One region of the Nonomuraea sp. NPDC049637 genome, then DNA from elsewhere that is predicted to be linked to it. Evidence: predicted binding sites of a transcription regulator. Region 1 holds the regulator's gene; each other region holds the start of a gene.

What was found. Region 1 encodes HrcA, which represses chaperone genes, less so after heat shock. Its sites were predicted from a motif close to TTGGCACTCTCNNNNNGAGAGTGCCAA; they were not measured.
Region 2: a site for HrcA is predicted at 1,181-1,207, ahead of AB0J71_RS00745 (DNA starvation/stationary phase protection protein). Genes of this name have one in related genera too.
Region 3: a site for HrcA is predicted at 1,558-1,584, ahead of groL (chaperonin GroEL). Genes of this name have one in related genera too.

The regions. Positions count from the first base shown of each region.
Region 1 covers NZ_JBFAOM010000042.1:70,097-73,366, reverse strand. The annotation lists gene AB0J71_RS38975 (16S rRNA (uracil(1498)-N(3))-methyltransferase) at 1-410, opposite strand, end outside; gene dnaJ (molecular chaperone DnaJ) at 420-1,562, opposite strand; gene hrcA (heat-inducible transcriptional repressor HrcA) at 1,574-2,587, opposite strand; gene AB0J71_RS38960 (DUF456 domain-containing protein) at 2,744-3,270, shown strand, end outside.
Region 2 covers NZ_JBFAOM010000001.1:162,941-166,210, reverse strand. The annotation lists gene AB0J71_RS00755 (VIT domain-containing protein) at 1-509, opposite strand, end outside; gene AB0J71_RS00750 (helix-turn-helix domain-containing protein) at 506-1,171, opposite strand; gene AB0J71_RS00745 (DNA starvation/stationary phase protection protein) at 1,288-1,755, shown strand; gene AB0J71_RS00740 (alkaline phosphatase PhoX) at 2,006-3,028, shown strand; gene AB0J71_RS00735 (TetR/AcrR family transcriptional regulator) at 3,077-3,270, opposite strand, start outside.
Region 3 covers NZ_JBFAOM010000021.1:32,497-35,766, forward strand. The annotation lists gene thrC (threonine synthase) at 1-606, shown strand, start outside; gene AB0J71_RS27170 (MoaD/ThiS family protein) at 632-907, shown strand; gene AB0J71_RS27175 (cold-shock protein) at 1,151-1,351, shown strand; gene groL (chaperonin GroEL) at 1,695-3,270, shown strand, end outside.

The DNA.
Region 1 (3,270 bases):
TTGCCGGCCTCGCGGGCCGTCGAGCGCCACCGGCCCAGCGCCTTGGCGATCTTGTCGCCCTTCCACTGCGTGATGCTGCGCGAGGCGGCCCAGGGCACGATCACGTCGACCCCCACCTCGGTCATCATCTCGACGGCAAGCTCGCCCCGGTCGCCCTTGGGCAGCCCCTGGACGACCACCAGCCGCCGCGCGGGCGGCTCGACGGTGTAGCGGGCGAGCACGTCGAGCGCGAGCGCGTCCTTGAACACCTCGCGCACCACGCACTCGGCGACGTCGCCCGCGCCGTTGGTCAGGTCGACCCGCTCGCCGGCGCGCAGGCGCCGCACGGAGGCCGCGTGCCGCCCCTCAGGGCCGTCGAGCGTGAGCTCGGCGCCGACGAGGTCCTCGGCGAGGAACACGGGGACGGTCACGGGTGATCGTCACCTGCCGTTGAAGGCGTCACGCAGGCGGGAGAAGAAACCCTGCTGGCCGGGGGCGAACTTGCCCGGCGGCCGCTCCTCGCCGCGCAGCCTGGACAGCTCGCGCAGCAGGTCCTCCTGCGTCTGGTCGAGCCGCATCGGGGTCTCGACGTTGACGTGGATGAGCAGGTCGCCCCTGCCGGACTCGTTGAGCCGCTGCACGCCGCGCCCGTACATGGTGATGACCTGGCCGGACTGGGTGCCGGGGCGCACGTCGATCTCCTCGGAGCCGTCGAGCGTCTCGACGGCGAGGATCGTGCCGAGCGCGGCGGCCGTCATCGGGATCTGGACCGTGCAGTGGAGGTCGTCGCCGCGCCGCTCGAAGATCTCGTGCGCGCGCTCGACGATCTCCAGGAAGAGGTCTCCGGGCGGGCCGCCGCCGGGGCCGACCTCGCCCTCGCCGGCGAGCTGGATGTGGGTGCCGTCCTCGACGCCCGCGGGGATGCGAACCTTGATCGTACGGCGGGTGCGAACCCGGCCGTCGCCTGAGCACTCCTGGCAGGGGTGGCGGATGATGCTGCCGAAGCCGCCGCACTGGGGGCACGGCCGCGAGGTCATGACCTGGCCCAGGAACGAGCGGGTGACCTGGGAGATCTCGCCGCGCCCGTTGCACATGTCGCAGGTGTCGGGGTGGGTGCCGGGGGCCGCGCCGGCGCCGTGGCACACCTCGCACAGCACGGCGGTGTCCACGACCAGCTCGCGGGTGGTGCCGAACGCCGTCTCGCGCAGGTCGAGCTCGACCCGGATGGTGGCGTTGCGGCCCCTCCTGGCGCGCGAGCGCGGCCCGCGGGTGCCGCCCGCGGTGCCGAAGAAGGCGTCCATGATGTCGCTGAAGGGGAAACCCGCGCCGAAGCCGCCGGCGCCCGCTCCCGCACCCGCGCCGCCGCCGAAGGGATCGCCGCCCAGGTCGTACATCTGGCGCTTGTTCGGGTCGGACAGCACCTCGTAGGCCTGCGTGATCTCCTTGAACCGCTCCTGGGTCTCAGGATCGGGGTTCACGTCGGGGTGCAGCTCGCGGGCGAGGCGGCGGTAGGCCTTCTTGATCTCGTCCTGACTGGCGTCACGGCGCACCCCGAGGGTGGCGTAGTAGTCGCTGTTTGCCACTTATCGACCTCTTAAGATGCAGCCAGGATCTGGCTGACGTAGCGTGCCACCGCGCGTACGGCGCCCATCGTCACGGGGTAGTCCATCCTCGTGGGACCCAGCACGCCGAGCCGGGCCAGTTGGTTGTCGCCAGAACCGTATCCGGTTGCGACGATGGACGTGCCGCGAAGGTAGGGGTTTTCCGAGCCGATGCGCACGGTGAGCGCGGACGGGGTGTCTGTGGATGTCTCGCCGAGCAACCGCATGAGCACGACCTGCTCCTCCAGCGCCTCCAGCACGTCGCGCAGGCCGGTGGCGAAGTCGGCGCCCGCGAGATTGGCCGCGCCGGCGAACACGATCTTCTCGTCATGGCGTTCGACGAGGGTTTCGAGCAGCACCGACAGGATCGTGGCCACGGCGGGCCGGTCCTCGGCGGGCAGCCGCTCGGGCAGGTCGGCGACCAGTTCGGGGACGTTACTCAGCCCGCAGCCGTCGAGGCAGGAGTTGAGCACCGCGCGCAGATGGGCGATGCGGTCGTCCTCCACCACCTCGGGCAGCTCGATCACGCGCTGCTCGACGCGCCCGGTGTTGGTGATCAGCACGAGCATGACCCGCCGGTCGTTGAGCGGGACCAGCTCGACGTGCCTGACCGTGGAACGGGTCAGCGTCGGATACTGCACGACCGCGACCTGCCGGGTGAGCTGCGCGAGCAGCCGCACGGTGCGGAAGACCACGTCGTCGAGGTCGACCGCGCCGGCGAGGAAGGTCTCGATCGCCCGCCGCTCGGCCCCCGACAGGGGCTTGACCTGCGAGAGCCGGTCGACGAACAGGCGGTAGCCCTTGTCCGTCGGCACGCGGCCCGCGCTGGTGTGCGGCTGGGTGATGTAGCCCTCCTCCTCCAGAGCGGCCATGTCGTTCCTGACCGTTGCCGGGGAGACCTTGAGGTTGTGACGCTCTGCCAGCGCCTTGGAGCCCACCGGTTCGTTGGTGGACACGTAGTCTTCGACAATGGCGCGGAGCACCGCAAGCTTCCGTTCGTCGAGCACGTGCTCACCTCCTGCCTCTGCCTAACAGGGAAACGACAGGTCTAGCACTCCGTGTTCCCGAGTGCCAAGTGTACGGCTCTCGCCCACAAGGTGCGATAACACCAGGTCCCATCCTGTTGCTAGCGACTTACAAGCGACAGGCCTCACACTTGCCGCATGACCGACAATTCCCAGCCCCCGCAGTACGGACCGCCCCAGGGGCAGGGTCCCTACTACGGTCAGCAGAACCAGCACGCCCAGCCGCCGTACCAGCCGCAGCAGCACGGCCAGCCGCCCTACCAGCAGCAACAGCCGTCCGCCCCGTACGGCCCCCCGCCCCAGTACGGTCAGCAGAACCAGTACGGCCAGCAGAACCCGTACGCCCAGTCCGACCAGTACGCCCAGCCGAACCAGTACGGCCCCCACAACCAGTACGGCCAGCAGCCGCAGTTCCCGGCCAGGATCGACGGCAAAGCGATCAAGCCGCGCCTGTGGTGGATCGCCATCGTGTGGGCGGTCGCCGTGGTGCTGGGCGTCGTGGGCGTGGTCGTGTTCGCCGGCGGCGTGCTGAGCAGCGTCACGGACATGGCCCCGACGACCACGTTCGCGTCGGGCGAAAGCGTGAAGGTCGCGATCGACCCCGCCAAGCGCCCGGCCGTCTACATCGCCACCGACACGCGGGTCAACTACCAGTGCGAGATCTC
Region 2 (3,270 bases), on a different contig from region 1:
AGCGGGGTGCCCGGGACGTACCGGGGGGCTACGACGAGCGGGAACCGGAAGGTCGCCGCGCCGTCCTCGTAGGGGAGGGGCTGGCTCATGGTCAGCCGGACCGAGACGCGTTCGCCGGGCAGGATGTTGCCCACCCGGATGGTGAAGACGTCGGGCCGGTCCTCCTCGGCGATGGCCGCCCGCCTGCCCTCGCGCAGCGCCTGGTCGTAGTCGGCCCTGGCCTGGCCGCGCTCCTTCAGCACGCCCTCCACGACCCGGTCGTCGGCCTCCATCCGGAACCCCGTCACCGCCGCCCGGTCGGGCAGCGGGAAGACGTAGGTCGCCTCCAGCGTGACGTCGAACGGGTTGCGGAACCCCTGCTCGACCTCGACCCCGGCGACGAGCCCGGCGATGTCGGCGCGGACGTCCACGCTGTCCAGCGGCAGGTTGCCGCGTTCGGTCAGCAGCGCGCCGAACCCGGCGTCCGGCACCGGCAGGCACCGTGCGGGCTCCAGCGAAGTGATCTTCACAGCAGTCTCCTCTCTACGAGCACCGCGAGCAGCGGCCCAGCCGCCGCCAGCACCGCCTGAACGTCGTCCTCGGACGGAGGCCGCCCCCCGTCCCACACCACCCGCACCCCGTCCGCGAGCACGACCCCGGCGACCGGGCCGCCCCCGGCATGCGCCGCTTCCGCGTCGGCGGGGCGTTCGCTCCCGGCCTGGGCGGGGCGGACCGGCCGTTCGGCCCAGAACCTCTCACGGCCTGCCTCGCCGCCGGGCGTCCCGTTCGCCGTCGTGGCGATGACGGACGCGGGCCCCGCGAAGCGCGGGCCGTCCGGCGGGGAACCGGGGACCGCCCGCCCCTCGGCCGCGGACGGCACGTCGGCGAGACCGGCGGCCGCCGCCAGCGTGGCGTTCGTCGCGCCGGCCAGCGCCGTCTGGATCTCGGCGATCGAGCGCCCCGCCGCCTGCATGCGCTTGACCGCCACCAGTTGCAGCAGGTGCCGCCGGCCGTAGCGGGCGATCCTGCCGCGCCGGGTCAGGGGCGGGTCCACGAGGCCGATGGTGGTGTACCACCTGATCAGGCGTTCCCCGGGCACGTCGCGGACCCGGCCGTTGACCGGCTGCGCCTCGGCGCGCAGCGCCCGCGCCGCGTGCTCGGCCAGCTCGCCGATGGTCCAGGTGTCGCTCATACCTCCACAGTGACACTGTCACTATTACACTGTCAACAAGGGAAAGATCGGAAGAATCCAGCTCCGGATGACGTTCTAAATAGGCGAAAGCACCACTGAAGGGGAGGAAATACGACATGGCTACGATCACCGGTCCGCTCTCGGGCGAAGCCAAGAACGCCGTCGCCGAAGCCCTGCAGGGCGCCCTGGTCGATCTGATCGATCTGTCGCTGATCGCCAAGCAGGCGCACTGGAACCTCGTCGGCGCCCATTTCCGCCCGATTCACCTCCAGCTCGACGAGCTGACCGACCTGGCCCGTACCCACATGGACACCATCGCCGAGCGCGCGGTAGCCCTCGGCGTGAACCCCGACGGGCGTTCGGCGACCGTCGCCAGGTCGACCCAGCTCCAGCAGCCCGAGCGCGGCTGGCTGGAGGACGGCAAGGTGGTGGCGACGATCACCGACATCCTCGACGGCATCAGCAAGCGCATGTACGACCGCATCCGCGCCACCGACGAGGCCGACCCCGTCAGCCAGGACCTGCTCATCGCCGTGACGCAGGACATCGACAAGCAGCACTGGATGTTCCAGGCCCAGCGCTGACCGCGCGCGGCCGCCGGCCGCACCACCCGAAGAGCCCGGGCGCGACCACAGTGCCCGGGCTTTCGCGTGTCCGCCCCCCGGGTGGGCGATCTTCCGCCCAGTGGGTACGGACTGTCCCGCATCGTCCAGGGGCCCGCGGCGATCTCACGCCACGGCGGAGCGCGGGGTTTGCGCAGAGTTTGATGTCACGAGTCCTTGCCATTCATGTCGGTGCGGTCGACTAGCGTGGCACCTAGAGGGAGGCCCCACGATGTCCCACAAGACTCTCCTCCGCACGGGCCCGCTCTTGCAGGGCGGCATCAGCCCGTACGGGCCGCTCACGCCGGCGTCCGCCGACGGGCTCGCGCTGCCGCCGGGCTTCACCGGCCGGGTGGTGGCCCGGTCGGGCGACAAGGTGGCCGGGCTCACCTGGCACGCCGCGCCCGACGGCGGCGCCTGTTTCCCCGACGGCGCCGGCTGGATCTACGTCTCCAACTCCGAGCTGCCCCTGCTCGGCGGCGCCTCCGCGCTGCGCTTCCACGCCGACGGCTCGGTCGCCGACGCCTACCGCATCCTGTCCGGCACCGACCTCAACTGCGCGGGCGGCGCCACGCCGTGGCACACCTGGCTGTCGTGCGAGCTCGGCGACCGCGGCCGCGTCTTCGAGTGCGACCCCTACGGCGCCCGCGCGGCCCGCCCCCGCCTGGCCATGGGCCGCTTCCGGCACGAGGCCGCCGCCTGCGACCCCGAGCGGCGCGTCGTCTACATGACCGAGGACGAGCACGACGGCTGCTTCTACCGCTTCCGCCCCGGCGACTGGGGCGACCTGACGGAGGGCACGCTGGAGGTGTTGTGCGCGTCGGGCGGCTGGCGGCCGGTGCCGTCCCCGGCCGCGCTGCTCACCGCGGCCCGCCACCAGGTCGAGGACGCCCGCCACTTCGACGGCGGCGACGGCTGCCACTACGCGGGCGGCGTCTGCTACTTCACCACCAAGGGCGACACCGGCCTGTGGGCCTACGACGCGCAGACCTCCACCCTCGACCGGCTGTGCGAGGGCGTGCGCGCGATCACCGCCGCCCCCTCGGGCGACCTCTACGTGGCCAGGGAGACCACGGAGATCGACGTCATCGCGCCCGACCGGGCCGTCACGCCGTTCCTGCGGCTCACCGGGCACGAGGGGGCCGAGCTCACGGGGCTGGCCTTCTCGCCGAGGGGCGACCGGCTCTACTTCTCGGCCAGGCGCGGCCGCACCGAGGGCCACACCTTCGAGGTCAGCGGCCCCTTCCGCCCCTGATCGCGGGCTCAGGTCAGGTAGCGGCCCCTTCCGTCCCTGATCGCGGGCTCAGGTCAGGTAACGGACCAGCATGAGCTTGAGCTCGGCCACGAGCTCCGCGCCGCGCTCGGGCGTCGCCGGCCCCAGCATGGGCAGCACCGCCTTCACCATGGCCAGCGCCATCGTCGCGTTGAGCAGCGCCCGCTCCTGCGGCAGCTCGGGCGAACGCCGTCGCAGCAGCGCCGCGATCCGCTCCGCCAGCG
Region 3 (3,270 bases), on a different contig from region 1:
CGGCCCTACTACGCCGAGGGGTCCAAGACGCTCGCGTACGAGATCGCCGAACAGCTCGGCTGGCGGCTGCCCGAGCAGATCGTCATCCCCATCGCCTCCGGCTCCCAGCTCACGAAGATCGACAAGGGGTTCAAGGAGCTGATCGCGCTCGGGCTGGTCGAGGACACCCCCTACAAGGTGTTCGGGGCCCAGGCGGCCGGGTGCTCGCCGGTCTCGACGGCGTACAAGGCGGGGCACGACGTCGTCCAGCCGGTCAAGCCGGACACGATCGCCAAGTCGCTGGCCATCGGCAACCCCGCCGACGGGCCGTACGTGCTGGACATCGCCCGGCGCACGGGCGGGGGCGTCGAGGACGTCACCGACCCCGAGATCGTCGCCGCCATCAAGCTCCTGGCCTCCACCGAGGGCATCTTCGCCGAGACCGCCGGCGGCGTCACGGTGGGCGTGCTGAAGAAGCTCGTCGAGACGGGCAGGCTCGACCCCGAGGCCGAGACCGTGGTCCTGAACACCGGCGACGGCCTCAAGACGCTCGACGCGATCAGCGACGACGCGCGGCCCACCGCCGTGATCCGGCCCTCTCTCGACGCGTTCCGCGCGACTGTCTGACAATCCAGGAAAGGCAACAAAAACCATGAGCGTTTCTGTGCGGATTCCCACCATTCTGCGCACTTACACCGGGGGTAACGCCGAGGTGAGTGGCGAAGGGGCGACTCTTCGTGACGTTCTCGCCAAGCTCGACTCCGACTACCCGGGGATCGGCGCGAGAATTCTGGATGAATCGGGCAAGATTCGTCGTTTTGTCAACGTATACGTTGGTGAAGAGGATGTCCGTTTCGCCGAGGGGCTGGACACTCCCGCGCCTGAAGGCGCTCAGATCTCCATCATCCCCGCCGTCGCGGGCGGCTGACCGCCGGACCACCGACTCTTGAAGGCGCCCCTTGTGGGCGCCTTCTTGTTTTAGAACCAAATTCAACCTCGAACGACTCAGCCTTCGATGAAATTAGCGTTTTGTCGGTTGACTCTGTTGCCAAACCCCGTGCCACAGGTATGGTCGAGGGCGATCGTCTGGCTGATTTTCCCAAAAGTCAGGCGATTACGGGTCTCGCGAAGGAATGGGCGAGATCTGCGAGCCCAGTAAGAGGAGTCGGAAGTGGCGCAGGGCACCGTCAAGTGGTTCAACGCGGACAAGGGCTACGGCTTCATCGCGGTAGACGGTGGTAAGGATGTATTCGTCCATTACTCAGCGATCATGATGGACGGGTACCGCTCTCTCGAACAAGGACAGCGCGTCGAGTTCGAGATCACGCAGGGCCAGAAGGGGCCGCAGGCGGAGTCCGTCCGCACGGTCTGATTCACCCTCGCTGGTATGCACCAGGCGGGACGTGCGGCAGCGCAGTCCGTACGGGCTCGTCACTGTTTCCTCCGTCGGCTTCGCACGGCGGGCCGCGCCTCAGGGGCGGCTCGCCGTACGAACCGGCGCACCCGATGACCTGCCCGATGAGCTGGGGTGGGGTGCCCGTGGCTTGCACTCGGCAGGGTAGAGTGCTAAACAGTTCGTTGGCACTCTGTGTGGCAGAGTGCCAACAACTCGGATCGAGACGATGGGGTCTGCCGAACGGAGATGCAGGCCTATGCCGTCGCGGGCGTCGGCTCGGTCCAGGACACGCCACCCTGCATCTGGGAGGTCTAGCCTTATGGCAGCCAAGATGATCGCGTTTGACGAGGACGCCCGGCGCGGTCTCGAGCGCGGTATGAACCAGCTCGCCGACGCCGTCAAGGTGACCTTGGGCCCCAAGGGGCGCAACGTCGTGCTGGAGAAGAAGTGGGGCGCTCCCACGATCACCAACGACGGCGTCTCCATCGCCAAGGAGATCGAGCTCGAGGACCCGTGGGAGAAGATCGGCGCCGAGCTGGTCAAGGAAGTCGCCAAGAAGACTGACGACGTCGCCGGCGACGGCACCACCACGGCCACCGTGCTCGCCCAGGCTCTGGTGCGCGAAGGTCTGCGCAACGTGGCCGCCGGCGCCAACCCGATGGCCCTGAAGAAGGGCATCGAGGCCGCCGTCGAGCGGGTCAGCGAGGAGCTCTCCAAGCTGGCCAAGGACGTGGAGACCAAGGAGCAGATCGCCTCCACCGCCTCCATCTCCGCCGCCGACCCCGAGATCGGCTCGCTCATCGCCGAGGCGATGGACAAGGTCGGCAAGGAAGGCGTCATCACCGTCGAGGAGAGCAACACCTTCGGCCTGGAGCTCGAGCTCACCGAGGGCATGCGCTTCGACAAGGGCATGACGTCGATGTACTTCGTGACCGACTCCGACCGCATGGAGGCCGTTCTCGAAGACCCGTACATCCTGATCGTCAACAGCAAGGTCTCGGCCAACAAGGACCTGCTGCCGCTGCTCGACAAGGTCGTTCAGTCCGGCAAGCCGCTGCTGATCATCGCCGAGGACGTCGAGGGCGAGGCCCTGGCGACCCTGGTGGTCAACAAGATCCGCGGCCTGTTCCGCTCCGTGGCCGTCAAGGCCCCGGGCTTCGGCGACCGCCGCAAGGCCATGCTGGGCGACATCGCGATCCTGACCGGCGGTCAGGTCATCGCCGAGGAGGTCGGCCTCAAGCTCGAGACCGCCACCCTCGACCTGCTCGGCCGCGCCCGCAAGGTCGTGGTGACCAAGGACGAGACCACCATCGTCGACGGCGCCGGTGACGCCGAGGCGATCTCCGGCCGGGTCAACGAGATCCGCGCCGAGATCGAGCGCACCGACTCCGACTACGACCGCGAGAAGCTGCAGGAGCGCCTGGCCAAGCTGGCCGGTGGCGTGGCGGTCATCAAGGCCGGCGCGGCGACCGAGGTCGAGCTCAAGGAGCGCAAGCACCGCATCGAGGACGCCGTGCGCAACGCCAAGGCGGCCGTCGAGGAGGGCATCGTCCCCGGCGGTGGCGTGGCGCTGCTGCAGGCCGGCGCCAAGGCGTTCGACAAGCTCGAGCTCAACGGCGACGAGGCCACCGGCGCGGCGATCGTGAAGAAGGCGCTTGAGGAGCCCCTCAAGCAGATCGCGGTCAACGCGGGCCTCGAGGGCGGCGTCGTCGTGGAGAAGGTGCGCAACCTGACCCCGGGCGAGGGCCTCAACGCCGCTTCCGGCGAGTACGTCAACATGTTCGACTCCGGGATCATCGACCCGGCCAAGGTGACGCGCTCCGCGCTGCAGAACGCCGCCTCCATCGCGGCGCTCTTCCTCACCACCGAGGCCGTCATCGCCGAGAAGCCCGAGA